2 regions of the Pantoea sp. RCC30.1 genome follow, and region 2 is predicted to be linked to the other one. Evidence: predicted binding sites of a transcription regulator. Region 2 holds the regulator's gene; the other holds the start of a gene.
What was found. Region 2 encodes PurR, which represses purine synthesis genes. Its sites were predicted from a motif close to CANGCAAACGTTTGCNTG; they were not measured.

Region 1 (7,560 bases), on a different contig from region 2:
GCTATCGCTGAAGGTCGTCGTTAACAGCCACCTGCAGGTCGCCCTTGTATCTGTTTGAAAGCCTCAATCAACTGATTGAAAAATACTTGCCAGAGGAGCAGATCAAGCGCCTCCAGCAAGCCTACCTTGTCGCACGTGATGCCCACGAGGGACAGACACGCTCCAGCGGTGAGCCTTATATCACCCATCCGGTTGCCGTGGCCTGTATTCTGGCGGAAATGAAGCTCGACCATGAAACTCTCATGGCCGCGCTGCTGCATGACGTGATTGAAGATACGCCAGCCACTTACCAGGACATGGAACAGCTGTTCGGTAAAAGCGTGGCGGAGCTGGTCGAAGGCGTTTCAAAGCTGGATAAGCTGAAATTCCGCGACAAGAAAGAGGCGCAGGCAGAGAACTTCCGCAAGATGATTATGGCGATGGTGCAGGATATCCGCGTCATTCTCATCAAGCTGGCTGACCGCACCCACAATATGCGCACCCTGGGAGCCTTACGCCCGGATAAACGTCGCCGCATCGCGCTGGAAACATTAGAGATTTACAGTCCGCTGGCGCATCGACTGGGTATTCACCATCTTAAAACAGAGCTGGAAGAGCTTGGTTTTGAGGCTCTTTACCCGAACCGTTATCGGGTGATTAAAGAGGTGGTGAAAGCCGCGCGCGGTAATCGTAAAGAGATGATCCAGAAGATTCTTTCTGAGATCGATGGCCGTTTGCAGGAAGCGGGCATTCCCTGCCGCGTCAGCGGTCGCGAAAAGCATCTTTACTCGATCTATCGCAAAATGACGCTGAAAGAGCAGCGTTTTCACTCGATCATGGATATCTATGCCTTTCGCGTCATCGTGAAAGATCTGGATACCTGCTATCGCGTTCTGGGCCAGATGCACAGCTTGTATAAGCCGCGTCCGGGCCGCGTTAAAGATTACATCGCCATCCCTAAAGCCAACGGCTATCAATCCCTTCATACCTCCATGATCGGTCCGCACGGCGTGCCGGTTGAAGTGCAGATTCGCACAGAGGATATGGATCAGATGGCGGAAATGGGGGTCGCTGCGCACTGGGCTTATAAACAGGCGGGCGAAAGTGGCACCACCGCACAGATTCGCGCTCAACGCTGGCTGCAAAGCCTGCTGGAGCTGCAGCAGAGTGCGGGCAGTTCATTTGAATTTATCGAAAGCGTGAAGTCCGATCTCTTCCCGGATGAGATCTATGTCTTTACGCCTGAAGGCCGCATTGTTGAGCTGCCAACCGGCGCGACACCCGTAGACTTCGCCTATGCGGTTCACACCGATATCGGCCATGCCTGCGTCGGCGCACGCGTTGACCGCCAGCCTTATCCGCTGTCGCAAACTCTGACCAGCGGTCAGACGATTGAGATCATCACCGCGCCAGGCGCCCGTCCTAACGCCGCCTGGCTCAACTTTGTCGTAAGCTCCAAAGCTCGTGCCAAAATTCGCCAGCTGCTGAAAAACCTCAAGCGCGAAGACTCCGTCAATCTGGGTCGCCGCCTGCTCAGCCATGCGCTGGGCGGCAGCCGTAAACTGGCTGAAATCCCGCCTGAGAATATCAGGCAGGAGCTGGATCGTATGAAGCTGACCTCGCTTGACGATCTGCTGGCGGAAATCGGTCTGGGCAATGCGATGAGCGTGGTGGTGGCGAAGAACCTGCTGCAGGCTGACAGCAACGCCATCAGCAGTAACAGCAAGCGCGGTAAACTGCCGATCAAAGGCGCAGATGGCGTGTTGATTACCTTTGCCAAATGCTGCCGACCGATTCCTGGTGATCCGATCGTTGCCCATGTCAGTCCCGGTAAAGGGCTGGTGGTGCATCATGAATCCTGTCGGAATATTCGTGGCTACCAGAAAGAGCCAGAAAAATTCATGCCGGTCGAGTGGGATAAAGTCACCGAGCAGGAGTTCGTGGCGGAAATCAAAGTCGACATGTTTAATCATCAGGGCGCGCTGGCTAACCTGACGGCAGCAATCAACACGGCGGGCTCCAATATTCAGAGCCTGAATACCGAAGAGCGTGATGGCCGCGTCTACAGCGCCTTTATCCGCCTGACCGCACGTGATCGCGTCCATCTGGCGAATATCATGCGTAAAATTCGCGTGATGCCGGATGTGATCAAAGTCCACCGTAACCGTAACTAGGCATGAACGATCAACGATTTGCCCGGATTCAGGAGATGCTGGCACTGCGCCAGCACGACCTGACGGTCTGCATGGAGCAGGTGCATAAACCGCACAATGTGTCAGCGGTGATCCGCACGGCCGACGCTGTCGGCATCCACGAAGTGCATGCCGTCTGGCCAAGCCAGCGGATGCGCACTCAGGCTTCCGCGTCTGCCGGAAGCAACAGCTGGGTGAAAGTGGTCACCCATCCCACCATCGGCGATGCCGTAAAACAGCTCAAGCAGCAGAAGATGCAGGTTTTAGCGACCCATCTCTCCGCCGATGCAGTGGATTTCCGTGAGATCGATTATACCCTTCCAACCTGCATTCTGATGGGTCAGGAAAAAACCGGCATCACCGAAGAAGCCCTGGCGCTGGCTGATCGGCAGATCGTGATTCCAATGGTAGGTATGGTGCAGTCGCTGAATGTCTCGGTCGCCTGCGCGCTTATCCTCTATGAAGCCCAGCGGCAGCGGCAGAACGCCGGTCTTTACCTCCGCGATTACAGCCTGCTGGATGAAGATGAACAGCAACGGCTGCTGTTCGAAGGCGGATTCCCGGTACTGGCGCGGGTCGCAAAGCAGAAAGGTCTACCCTATCCGCGCATCAATGCGCAGGGTGAGGTCGACGCCGATGCCAGCTGGTGGGCAACCATGCAGTCGACCGGTAAAAGAAGATGAAAGGCCGTCTGCTGGATGCCATCCCGCTCAGTACCCTGACCGGCGTCGGTGCCAGCCAGGCAGCTAAACTGGCCAAAATTGACCTGCACACTATTCAGGATCTCCTGCTCCATCTCCCGCTACGTTACGAAGATCGCACCCAACTCTACGCCATTGACGATCTGCTGCCCGGTATCTGGGCAACAGTAGAGGGCGAAGTACTGCACACTGATATCACTTTTGGTCGCCGCCGGATGATGGTGTGCCAGATCAGCGATGGTAGCGGCGTACTGACGATGCGCTTCTTTAATTTCAATGCCGGTATGAAGAACAATCTGTCGCCGGGACGTCGCGTCACTGCCTATGGTGAGATTAAGCGCGGTCAGCGTGGCGCTGAGATTATTCATCCCGAATACCGCATCCAGGGCGAACAGAGCAATGTGACGCTGGAAGAGACCTTAACGCCGGTTTATCCCACCACCGAAGGTATTCGACAGGCCACGCTGCGTAATCTCACCGACCAGGCGCTGACGCTGCTGGAAAGCTGCCCGATTGCCGAGTTGCTACCGCAGGAACTGAGCGGCGGCTTGATCAGCCTGCCTGATGCGCTGCGCACACTGCATCGTCCGCCGCCCGATCTCCGGCTCAGCGAGCTGGAAAGTGGTCGTCATCCGGCACAACGCAGATTAATTCTGGAAGAACTGCTGGCGCATAACCTCAGCATGCTGGCGGTGCGCGCTGGTGCTCAGCGCTATTACGCGTTACCGATGCCTCCGCGACACAATCTCAGTGACCAGCTGCTGGCCGCGCTGCCCTTCTCGCCGACCAACGCGCAGAAGCGCGTGGTGGCGGAGATAGAGAAAGATCTGGCCAATGATTTCCCGATGATGCGGCTGGTGCAGGGCGATGTCGGCTCGGGCAAGACACTGGTTGCTGCGCTCTCTGCACTGAACGTTATCGCACATGGCAAGCAGGTTGCGCTGATGGCGCCGACCGAACTGCTGGCTGAGCAGCACGCCAGTAACTTCCGCCAGTGGTTTGCGCCGCTGGGGATTGAAGTCGGCTGGCTGGCCGGAAAACAGAAAGGCAAAGCCCGCCAGGCACAACAGGAAGCGATAGCCAGCGGTCAGGTGGCAATGGTCGTGGGCACACACGCTCTGTTTCAGGAGCAGGTGCAATTCAATGGTCTGGCGCTGGTCATTATTGATGAGCAGCACCGCTTCGGCGTCCACCAACGACTGGCCTTGTGGGAAAAAGGCGAGGAGCAGGGTTTCCATCCGCATCAGCTGATCATGACCGCCACACCGATTCCGCGCACCCTGGCGATGACCGCGTATGCCGATCTCGATACCTCAACCATCGATGAGCTGCCGCCGGGACGTACACCCGTGACTACCGTAGCCATCCCCGATACGCGACGCGAGGAGATTGTGGCGCGGGTTGAGCATGCCTGCCGGGAGGGACGTCAGGCCTACTGGGTCTGCACGCTGGTTGAAGAGTCAGAACTGCTGGAAGCACAGGCGGCAGAAGCCAGCTGGGAATCCCTGAAAACCGCGTTGCCCGACTTAAATATCGGACTGGTGCATGGCCGCATGAAACCCGCTGAAAAACAGGCAGTAATGCAGGCGTTTAAAGCGAATGAACTGCAGCTGCTGGTAGCGACGACCGTGATTGAGGTCGGTGTGGACGTGCCGAATGCCAGCCTGATGATTATCGAAAACCCGGAGCGGTTAGGACTGGCGCAGCTGCATCAGCTGCGGGGCCGTGTGGGTCGTGGTGCCGTAGCATCGCACTGTGTGCTGCTCTACAAAGCGCCACTAAGCAAGACAGCGCAGAAGCGTTTGCAGGTGCTGCGCGACAGCAATGACGGCTTTGTTATTGCCCAGTTCGATCTGGAGATTCGCGGGCCGGGTGAACTGCTAGGCACGCGTCAGACCGGCAATGCAGAATTTAAAGTGGCCGACCTGCTGCGCGATGCGGCGATGGTGCCGGAAGTTCAGCGTGTGGCACGCCACATCCACCAGCACTATCCCGAGCAGGCCAGCGCCCTGATTGAACGCTGGCTGCCAGAGAACACCCGTTTCACCAACGTCTGATTGATCTCCATCTGAGTCGGCCTTTTTTATCCTCGCCGGGCAAACGATTGCTTTTGCCCGGCGGATGATTACAATCGCCACATTATTTTTTGGGAAGAACAGAAGATGTCCACCAATCCGCAGCCAGACCAGCCTTCCGCCTCGCAAAGCGAACTTATTTATCGTCTTGAAGATCGTCCACCTCTGCCGCAAACGCTTTTTGCTGCCGGTCAGCACCTGCTGGCGATGTTTGTTGCGGTCATCACACCAGCCATTCTGATCTGTCAGGCGCTAGGCCTGCCCGCAGAAGATACCCGGCATGTTATCAGCATGTCGCTGTTTGCTTCGGGCGTGGCATCACTGCTGCAAATCAAAACCTGGGGACCGGTGGGCTCGGGCCTGCTGTCGATTCAGGGCACCAGCTTCAACTTCGTTACGCCTTTGATTATGGGCGGGATGGCGCTGAAAAATGGCGGTGCTGATGTGCCCACCATGATGGCGGCGCTGTTTGGCACGCTGATGGTGGCTTCCTGTACCGAAATGGTGCTGTCACGCGTATTACACCTGGCGCGTCGGATCATTACACCGCTGGTATCCGGTATCGTGGTGATGATCATCGGCCTGTCACTCATTCAGGTGGGCCTGACCTCGATTGGCGGCGGTTTTAGCGCGATGAGCGACCATACCTTTGGCGCACCGAAAAATCTGATGCTGGCCGGGGCTGTGCTGCTGGTGATCGTGCTGCTTAACCGGCAGAAGAACCCCTACCTGCGCGTTGCCTCCCTGGTCCTTGCCATGGCCGTAGGCTATCTGCTGGCCTGGGCGATGGGGATGCTGCCTGCAGCAGGTATCCCTGCTAACCAGCCGCTGATCGTGGTGCCGACCCCGCTCTATTACGGATTGGGTTTCGACTGGAATCTGCTCATCCCGCTGATGCTGGTGTTTATGGTGACCTCCCTGGAGACCATCGGTGATATCACTGCCACCTCGGATGTGTCAGAGCAGCCTGTCAGCGGCCCGCTCTATATGAAACGCCTGAAAGGCGGCGTGCTGGCGAATGGCCTCAATTCCTTTGTCTCCGCACTGTTTAATACTTTCCCTAACTCCTGCTTCGGTCAGAACAATGGCGTGATTCAGTTAACCGGCGTTGCCAGCCGCTACGTGGGCTTTGTTGTCGCGCTGATGCTGATTGTGCTGGGGCTGTTCCCGGCGGTCAGCGGGCTGGTGCAGATGATCCCTGAACCGGTGCTCGGCGGCGCAACGATTGTGATGTTCGGCACCATCGCCGCCTCGGGCGTTCGCATCGTGTCACGTGAGCCGCTTAACCGTCGCGCTATCATGATTATCGCGCTGTCGCTGGCGGTGGGCCTGGGCGTTTCCCAGCAGCCGCTGATCCTGCAGTTTGCGCCTGACTGGCTGAAAACCCTGCTCTCTTCCGGTATTGCGGCGGGCGGTATTACCGCTATCGTACTCAACCTGATTTTTCCGCCAGAGAAGTAAGGCCACAGGCAGGCTTCGGCCTGCCTGCTAATTATTCGGATTTACATCCAGGCTGTTGAGCTGTAACGGTAATTCAGGCATAACAACCTCTCACCGGATTTAACTCGGGAAGGATGCTATGAAATTTCTTGGAAAGTTTTTCCTCACCTTACTTTTGCTGCTGCTTTTCACCCTGGTCGTGATCTATGTTCTGCTGCAGACACAGTGGGGTGCAGGCTGGTTTAGCCGTTGGGTGAGTGACAAAACCGAATGGCATCTCTCCCTGAGTAAAATTGAACACAATTTCTCCTCCCCCTCTCATATCATTCTGGATGACTTCAGCTTTGGACACGATGGACAGCCTGCGGTGCTGGTGGCGAAACGGGTCGATCTCGGTCTGGCACTGATTCAGTTCAGCGATCCGCTGCATTTCAGCAGCCTTGAGTTGCGCGATGGAGAAGTGAATCTGGCCAATCTGGCACCCGGCAGCGCGCTACCGATTCAGGCCGACCGCCTGCAACTCAACAATATGCGTATCGACAGCCCCAACAGCGCGTTACCGCTTTTTGCTCAGCAGGTTAATGGCGGCATTTTGCCGTGGAAACCCACTGCCCTGGATATGCTGGGTCGCGATGCCCGCTTCCAGATGAGCGCAGGCAGCATGACATTGAATAAAGTGCCGGGTGAGAATGTCCTGATTCAGGGCAGTGTTTCTCAGGGGCGGATGCGCTTTGACAATATTGGTGCCGACCTGGCGCGTGGCTCTATGACCGGTAACGGTGAGCGCGATGCCCAGGGCAACTGGAAAATCAATCAGCTGCGACTGAACGACATTCGTCTGCAGACCACCAGCAGCCTGAAAGACTTCCTGCATAGCCTGCAGGTTGTCCCCTCGATTGCCATTACTCGCCTCGACTTGACCGATGCCCGCCTGCAGGGTCCTGACTGGGCGGTGACGGATCTGGATCTGACACTGAGAAACGTTAACTGGCAGGGAGATGACTGGCAGAGTAACGATGGTTCGCTGGCGCTGAATGCCAGCAATTTTATCAACGGTGGATTCGAACTTAATGATCCCATCGTTAATCTGGATTTCTCACCGCAGGGCCTGGCGCTGACGCAGTTCAGTTCGCGCTGGGCGAATGGGGTGATTCGGGCTGACGGTGACTGGTC
Region 2 (7,560 bases):
TATTCAATAACTTATTGTTAGGGCGCTAAGTAAGAAGTCAGGGTATCAATGATTATCCTGGCAGGCAGGTTGCGCAGAGGCAACAACAGTTTGTGCGTTTGCGGCACGCTGCATGGCGTAACCGATCAACGCGAGCACAATGGTCACCGCCATCATCAGCGTGGTTGTAAACAGCGCCTGGGTTAATCCAGCTGATACCGCCAGGCTGGCGGCGAAGCAGAGTCCTAACTGCAGGGTGTTCTGCAAAGCAGCAGCTTTACCAGTGGCATCCGGGAAGGGCATCAGTGCACTGGAAACCACAATCGGATAGATCGCCCCGTTAGCCAGCGCCATCCCGCAGAACGGAACCATCAGGCTCACCAGCGTGCTGTTGCCTGCAAGCGCAACAGCAAACAGCGACAGAATGCTTAGGCTGTAGACGCCCAGCATCCAGGGCAGCAACTGTGCACCGTTAAAGCGGTTGAGCAGAGCGCGACAGCCGAATCCACCTATTAAAAAGGCGAGGGTCTGGGGCACATAACTCAGGCCGATATCGGCGGGTGAGAGACCCAGATCCGCCAGAATAAACGGCGAGCCAGTCAGCCAGGCAAAGAAGCTGGCAGAACAGGCAGAGTAGATCAGCACGTTGCCGCTGTAGACCCGCGATTTCAGCAGCGTGAAGAAGCCCGGCTGCGCCTTTTTTTCACTTGCGGCTTTGCGAACGGTGGGCAGACGCAGCGTGGTCAGTATCAGCGCCATCGCAATCAGGGTCAGCACCAGGAAAATCGAACGCCAGTGGAAGTGGCCGATCAGCCAGGCACCCAGCAACGGCGCCAGCGCGGGAGAGAGCGCAACCAGCGGCATAATGGTGGCGAAGACTTTGTTGGCGCGCGCGGCAGGGTAGCGATCCACCACTAATGCCTGCCAGCTCACGGCCGCAGCACAGACGCCAATCGCCTGCACGAAGCGCAGCGCCAGCATCAGATAGATATTATTCACCCACAGCATGCCCGCACAGCCGATGCCAAACATGGCCAGTCCGGCCAGCAGCACAGGTTTGCGACCAATGCGATCGGAGAGCGGTCCCCAGAATAGCTGACCCAGGGCGAAGCCTCCCAGAAAGAGACTCATACTGGCGCTGATCAGGCCGGGTGAGGTATTAAAGGTTTGCTGCATCGCCCCGAAGGCGGGCAGGTACATATCTGTGGCTAAAAAGCCGAGCATGCTCAGCAGGGCAAGGTAAGGCATAAATCCTTTATTCGACAACATCTCATTCTCATTTTTGCAGGATAAACGCGGCAGAGTGTAAAAGGTGCGTTTGCTGCTGTGAAACGGTAATATTTGCCGATTGCTGTTAAAATTTTTGAAGGCAGATTATGTGGTCAGAATATGCATTAGAAGTGGTTGACGCGGTCGCCCGTGGGGGCAGCTTCAGCGCTGCCGCGCAGGAGTTACATCGGGTGCCTTCTGCCATCAGCTACACGGTGCGCCAGCTGGAGAACTGGCTGGCGGTGCCGCTATTTGAGCGTCAGCATCGTGAAGTGGTCCTCACCCCGGCAGGCGAGCATTTTGTCAGGGAAGGGCGCAGCGTCATCAAAAAAATGCTTGCCACCCGGCGACAGTGTCAGCAGCTTGCCAACGGCTGGCGCGGGCAGCTCAGCATTGCCGTTGACCGTATTGCAAAGCCTCAGCGCACCCGGCAACTGGTTAAAGATTTCTATCGCCACTTCCCCGATATGGAGCTCATCATCAGCTATGAAGTCTTTAACGGCGTCTGGGATGCGCTGGCCGATGGCCGGGTGGAGGTCGCGATTGGTGCCACGCAGGCAATCCCGGTGGGCGGACGTTTTGCGTTTCGCGATATGGGCACTCTCAACTGGCGCTGCGTGGTCGCGCCGGATCATCCGCTGACGCAGGCGAGCCAGATCGATGATGACACGTTGCGAAGCTGGCCATCACTGGTGCTGGAAGATACCTCGCGTGCGCTGCCACGCCGTATGACATGGACGCTGGATAACCAGCGCAGGCTGGTGGTGCCGGAATGGCAGACCGGGCTGGAGTGCGTACAGGCGGGATTGTGTGTGGCGATGGTGCCGGGTCATCTTGCCAGGCCACTGCTGGACAGCGGCCAGCTGGTTGAACTGACACTGCCGGTGGCGTTCCCGGACAGCCCCTGCTGCGTCAGCTGGGCTGAAGATCGCGCATCACCGGCAACAGGCTGGTTGCTCAGCTATCTGGGTGATGCGCAAACACTTAATCAGGAGTGGTTAAGCGAAGATTAACGGCGATAGTCGCGGAATGGACCATCGGCCACGGAACGGCGTTCAATCAGCGTAGGGTGGACTTCAATCGTTTGTGACACTTCACGCTTACTGGTGATGCGGTCCAGCAGCATATCCAGCGCTTTTTCACCCAACTGGGCTTTAGGCTGATGCACGGTCGTCAGGGCCGGTGCGAAATAGCGGGCGTTGCGCACATTGTCATAACCGATCACCGAAATATCCTGCGGGACGCGCAGGCCCATCTCGTCGGCGGCGCAAATCGCGCCCATCGCCATGATGTCACCGCCGCAGAACACCGCCGTTGGACGCTGTTTCTGCGACAGGATCTGCTGCATCGCCTGATAGCCTGACTCCGGCTCGAAGTCACCCTGCACAATCCACTCGGCACGCGGTTGAATACCCGCTTCTTCCATCGCCTTCAGGAAACCGGCGTGGCGTCCTCCACCAGTGTTGCGTTCCATCTGACCGGGGATAGCACCAATATCACGGTGTCCGCGTTCAATCAGATAGCGTCCAGCCAGATAGCCGCCCTGGAAAGCATTATCGAGCACCGTGTCGGTGAAGTCGGCGCGCGACTCGCCCCAGTCCATCACCACCATTGGGATATTACGGTTCTCTTCCAGCATCTGCAGCAGATCGTCCGGATATTCAGAGCACATCACCAGCAGACCATCGACGCGTTTCTGCGCCATCATGCTGAGGTAGGCGCGCTGCTTTTGCAGGTCGTTATGCGCATTACCCAGAATCAGCGTATAGCCTTTGTCAAAACAGTGATTTTCAACCGCTTCAATAATTTCAGCAAAATAGGGCGCTTCGCTGGAGGTGGCAAGCAGGCCCAGCGTCCTGGTGTGGTTCACTTTCAGGCTGCGCGCGACGGCGCTCGGCGAGTAGTGAAGTTCTTTTATCGCCTGCCAGACCGCGTTGCGTGTCTCTTCAGCGACAAAGCGGGTTTTATTGATGACGTGCGAAACGGTGGTCGTTGAGACGCCGGCGCGTTTCGCCACATCTTTAATTGTTGCCATGAAAATCGGACTCCAGTGCTTATCTAACTCTATGATAAGCGTAGTGTTAAACGTTTGCGTCTGCTCAGGGTTTTTTCCGCAAAAATGCAGCTTTTCTTGCCCGTAAACAGGCCGCTGGCGGAGAATAAATGCCTTAAAAGATGCGCAAACGGAATCAGAGTTGCGCGCGTTGCGCAACAGAGGCGGGATTCTAACAAGGCTGGACGGATAAAACGAGATTTTTACCGGGCTGTGTGGGAAAATGCCATATCCCTACAAATTGTGTGACTAAGGAGCAAACAATGAGTACCGATCTTAAACTGGCGTTAATGACCACCGCAGGCTGTCTGCTGATGATTGTGGCCTTTAGTTTTACTGCCATTCTGCACTAATAAAAAAGCCGGGATTATCCCGGCTTTTTCTGACTGTTCTGCTGCTCAGCGTATAGTTTTTGGCGTCATCACCCGACGGGCGCCAATGTAGTGGCGCTGCCAGTAATCTTCTCCTAATGCGCTGATCTGAATATCTTTACCGGTACGTGGCGATTGAATAAACTTGCCATCGCCCAGGTAAACGCCGACGTGGTCCGCAGTACCGCGACCGTTAATGCGGAAGAAGACCAGATCGCCTTTCTCCAGCGACTCGCGTTTAATTGGCGCTGCGTCACGCAGGTGATACATCTCGTTAGCGGTACGCGGGATCTTAAACTTCACCAGATCTTTATAGGCGTACCAGACCAGACCGCTGCAATCGAAACCAGTATGGGGTGACGTGCCGCCCCACTGATAAGGTTTACCCAACTGGCCCATCAGCTTGGTCATCGCGGTTTCACGTGCCTTCTGATAGCGCTGACGGTGGGATTTGCTCATTTTAATTGTGCCAGGTTCGCTGGTGGTGACCTCAGCGGTTTTTAGCTGGCGCTGATGACCATAGCGTTTCTTCTCTTTATTTTTTTCTTTGCTTTTGCTGATACGGGCGGTTTTAAGCGAGGTCTTCTTAGCAGGCGTCTGTTTCGCAGTGAGTTCGACTTTTTTCTGTTTTTTAGTTTTGAGTTTTTGAACAGGGCTGAGGCGAGTCTTTTTCGTCACCGTTTTTACCTGGCGACGTTTGCGGCGCTCATCGTCGCGCGCACTCTTTTTTTCTGCTTTATGCGTACTGACGTTCACCGGCGCGTGCGGTGAAGCAGCAGCGACGTTGAAAAACAGTTGCGCAAAGGCCAGCATCAAAAGCGTAATGATTAAACGCATAGTCCGTTGATTAGTTAAGTTGTCAGGGCCACTACGCACCGCGACAAAGTTGAGATTAATCTGATCCAGGATCAGCGCCCAGGCCATTCTAGTCCAGTTCTTTTAAAAACTGTAATGCCTTTTAATATTAATCTTTGCAACCCACGTAATCGCGCTGAAAATGAACATTTTCAGCGTCTTATATCAACGAAATTATTACGAATTATTAAACTGTTACCAGCTGTTAATAATCAGGGATTCAGGCGTCACGAAGCTGAACTTAACAATGATGGCGATTTAATCGGGCAGCGGTCAAAATCTCGTTTTCAGTCACGCTGCGAAGTCGCTACAATAAACAAACACGAAGTGACGAATTAAGGAAGGCAATTATGAGTACTGTAGAAAAAATTCAGCGCCAGATCGCAGAAAACCCGATCCTGCTGTACATGAAAGGTTCCCCGAAACTGCCTAGCTGCGGTTTCTCTGCACAGGCGGTACAGGCGCTGTCAGCCTGTGGTGAGCGTTTTGCTTACGTGGATATTCTGCAGAACCCGGACATTCGTGCCGAGATGCCGAAATTCGCTAACTGGCCAACCTTCCCGCAGTTGTGGGTTGATGGCGAGCTGGTCGGTGGCTGCGACATCATCGTCGAGATGTTACAACGAGGTGAACTGCAGACGCTGATCAAAGAGACTGCAGAGAAGTTTAAAGAAGCAGAATAAAAAAAGGCCGACATCACGTCGGCCTTTTTCATTGCGGCATCCCTTATGCGGATGTCGTGGCTTCTGCATCACCTTCCGCGAAGGGCAGTGGCCAGCCACCTAACCGTTTCCAGCGGTTCACCAGCTCGCAGAACAGCGTTGCCGTCTGCTGAGTGTCATAGAGCGCCGAATGCGCCTGCGTACTGTCAAACTCCATTCCCGCCGCAATACAGGCTTTCGCCAGAACCGTCTGACCCAGCACCAGTCCACTCAGCGCTGCGGTGTCAAAGGTGGCAAACGGGTGAAATGGATTGCGCTTCAGGCTGGCACGTTCCGCCGCCGCTGACATAAAGTTCAGGTCGAACGTGGCATTGTGCGCCACCATAATGGCGCGATTGCAGCCGCTGTCTTTAATGCCCTTGCGCACCATTTTGAAAATGGCGTGCAGCGCTTCATATTCACTGACTGCGCCGCGCAGCGGATTACTCGGATCGATACCGGTAAAGGCCAGCGCTTCCGGATGCAGCAGCGAGCCGACAAAAGGTTCGACGTTGAAGTGCAGCGTCTGGTCGATCTGAATCCATCCCTCTTCATCCATTTTCAGCGTGATAGCGGCAATCTCCAGTAACGCATCGGTTTGGGCGTTGAAACCTGCGGTTTCAACGTCGATCACCACCGGATAGAAGCCACGGAAACGTTGATTGAGTGCATTAGGGGAATTCGATTCAGACATCAGGATCTCGTTGCAGAAAAAGGGCAGCGCGTATTATGGCAAAAAACGGGGCCGGGTGCAGCAGATGAAGCGAAGAGAAGGGGATTCAGCCCACCCGGAAGGCAGGCTGAGGGGCAGGTTTAGTTGCCCAGGCCGTTACCGGCATCTTTGTTTTCGATCAGCTCGATTTTGTAGCCATCAGGATCTTCAACAAAGGCAATAATGGTGGAGCCGCCTTTAACCGGACCCGCTTCACGCGTCACGTTGCCGCCATCTTTGCGGATACGTTCGCACGCTGCTGCTGCGTCATCAACGCCCAGCGCAATGTGACCATACGCATTGCCGAGGTCATACTTATCGACGCCCCAGTTATAAGTCAGCTCGATCACCGCACCTTCGCTCTCGTCGGTGTAGCCTACAAACGCCAGGGTATATTTATATTCGGTGTTTTCGCTCTGACGCAGCACGCGCATGCCCAGCACACGGGTGTAGAAATCGATAGAACGTTGCAGATCGCCAACGCGCAGCATGGTATGAAGTAAACGCATAACATCCTCTTTTAAATAAAACGCCATCGCCGGATGACCCAGGCGATAAGTATAGCGATGAAAATCGCCATTGAATAATGGCTGCCGCCATCGTCCCGGACGGCAGCCCAAAACAGTTACAGCGTCGGGTAGTCGATATAACCTTCAGCGCCGCCGCCGTAGAAGCTTTCCGGGCGCTGTGGATTGAGTGGGGCATCCTGCTGCAGACGCTCAACCAGGTCCGGGTTAGCAATGTAATCACGACCAAACGCAACCGCATCGATCAGACCGCGACCGATCAGATCATCGGCTTTCTCAACGGTGTAGGCACCGGCACCAATGATGGCACCCGGGAAGAGATCACGCACTTTCTGACGGAAGGCATCGGTGTAAGGCTGACCACCGGCCCAGTCTGGCTCTGAAAGGTGCAGATAGGCGATGTTGCGTTTTGCCAGCTCGCCGATGTACCACAGCGCCGCTTCTTCTTCGTCCGGACCGTTGTCCAGATTCTGGAAGCTGCCGATGGGTGAGACGCGAATACCAATGCGATCGGCTGACCAGTTAGCGATGACTGCATCAACCACTTCCAGCGCAAAGCGACCGCGTTTTTCGATGCTGCCGCCATATTCGTCGGTACGATGGTTTGAGCCAGGAGCCAGGAACTGGTGCATCAGGTAGCCGTGCGCGGAGTGCAGCTCAAGCAGATCAAAGTCCGCTTCACGCGCGTTGGCCGCAGCCTGACCAAAATCAGCCACGATCTGCTTGATCTCTGGCACGGTCAGTTCACGCGGCGTTGAGGTATCTTCGCGATAAACGCTGCCATCTTCAGCACGCAGTGAAGTACGAGTGCCGGCAGCAATCGCTGATGGCGCTACCGGTGCTTTGCCTTCCGGCTGCACGCTGTTATGTGAGATACGACCAGTGTGCCATAACTGTACTGCGGTGTGACCGCCAGCCTGGTGCACGCCTTCGTTAATCACTTTCCACGCTGCAATCTGTGGCTGCGTATGTAAGCCTGGGGCACCGGCATAGCCTTTCGCCTGGAAAGAGATCTGAGTCGCTTCGGTTATGATCAGACCAGCGCTGGCGCGCTGACAGTAATATTCCGCCATCATCGGAGTAGGGATGTCGC

Region 1: the regulator PurR is predicted to act here: its motif matches at 4,966-4,983, upstream of AC2LB6_RS19980 (nucleobase:cation symporter-2 family protein).

Annotation. Positions count from the first base shown of each region.
Region 1 covers NZ_JBXUHX010000029.1:20,213-27,772, reverse strand. The annotation lists gene rpoZ (DNA-directed RNA polymerase subunit omega) at 1-24, shown strand, start outside; gene spoT (bifunctional GTP diphosphokinase/guanosine-3',5'-bis pyrophosphate 3'-pyrophosphohydrolase) at 45-2,153, shown strand; gene trmH (tRNA (guanosine(18)-2'-O)-methyltransferase TrmH) at 2,156-2,854, shown strand; gene recG (ATP-dependent DNA helicase RecG) at 2,851-4,929, shown strand; gene AC2LB6_RS19980 (nucleobase:cation symporter-2 family protein) at 5,035-6,408, shown strand; gene AC2LB6_RS19975 (AsmA family protein) at 6,527-7,560, shown strand, end outside.
Region 2 covers NZ_JBXUHX010000017.1:45,011-52,570, forward strand. The annotation lists gene punC (purine nucleoside transporter PunC) at 46-1,248, opposite strand; gene punR (DNA-binding transcriptional activator PunR) at 1,356-2,261, shown strand; gene purR (HTH-type transcriptional repressor PurR) at 2,258-3,283, opposite strand; gene cydH (cytochrome bd-I oxidase subunit CydH) at 3,565-3,654, shown strand; gene AC2LB6_RS15720 (C40 family peptidase) at 3,700-4,509, opposite strand; gene AC2LB6_RS15725 (Grx4 family monothiol glutaredoxin) at 4,875-5,210, shown strand; gene rnt (ribonuclease T) at 5,254-5,922, opposite strand; gene gloA (lactoylglutathione lyase) at 6,042-6,449, opposite strand; gene AC2LB6_RS15740 (alkene reductase) at 6,566-7,560, opposite strand, start outside.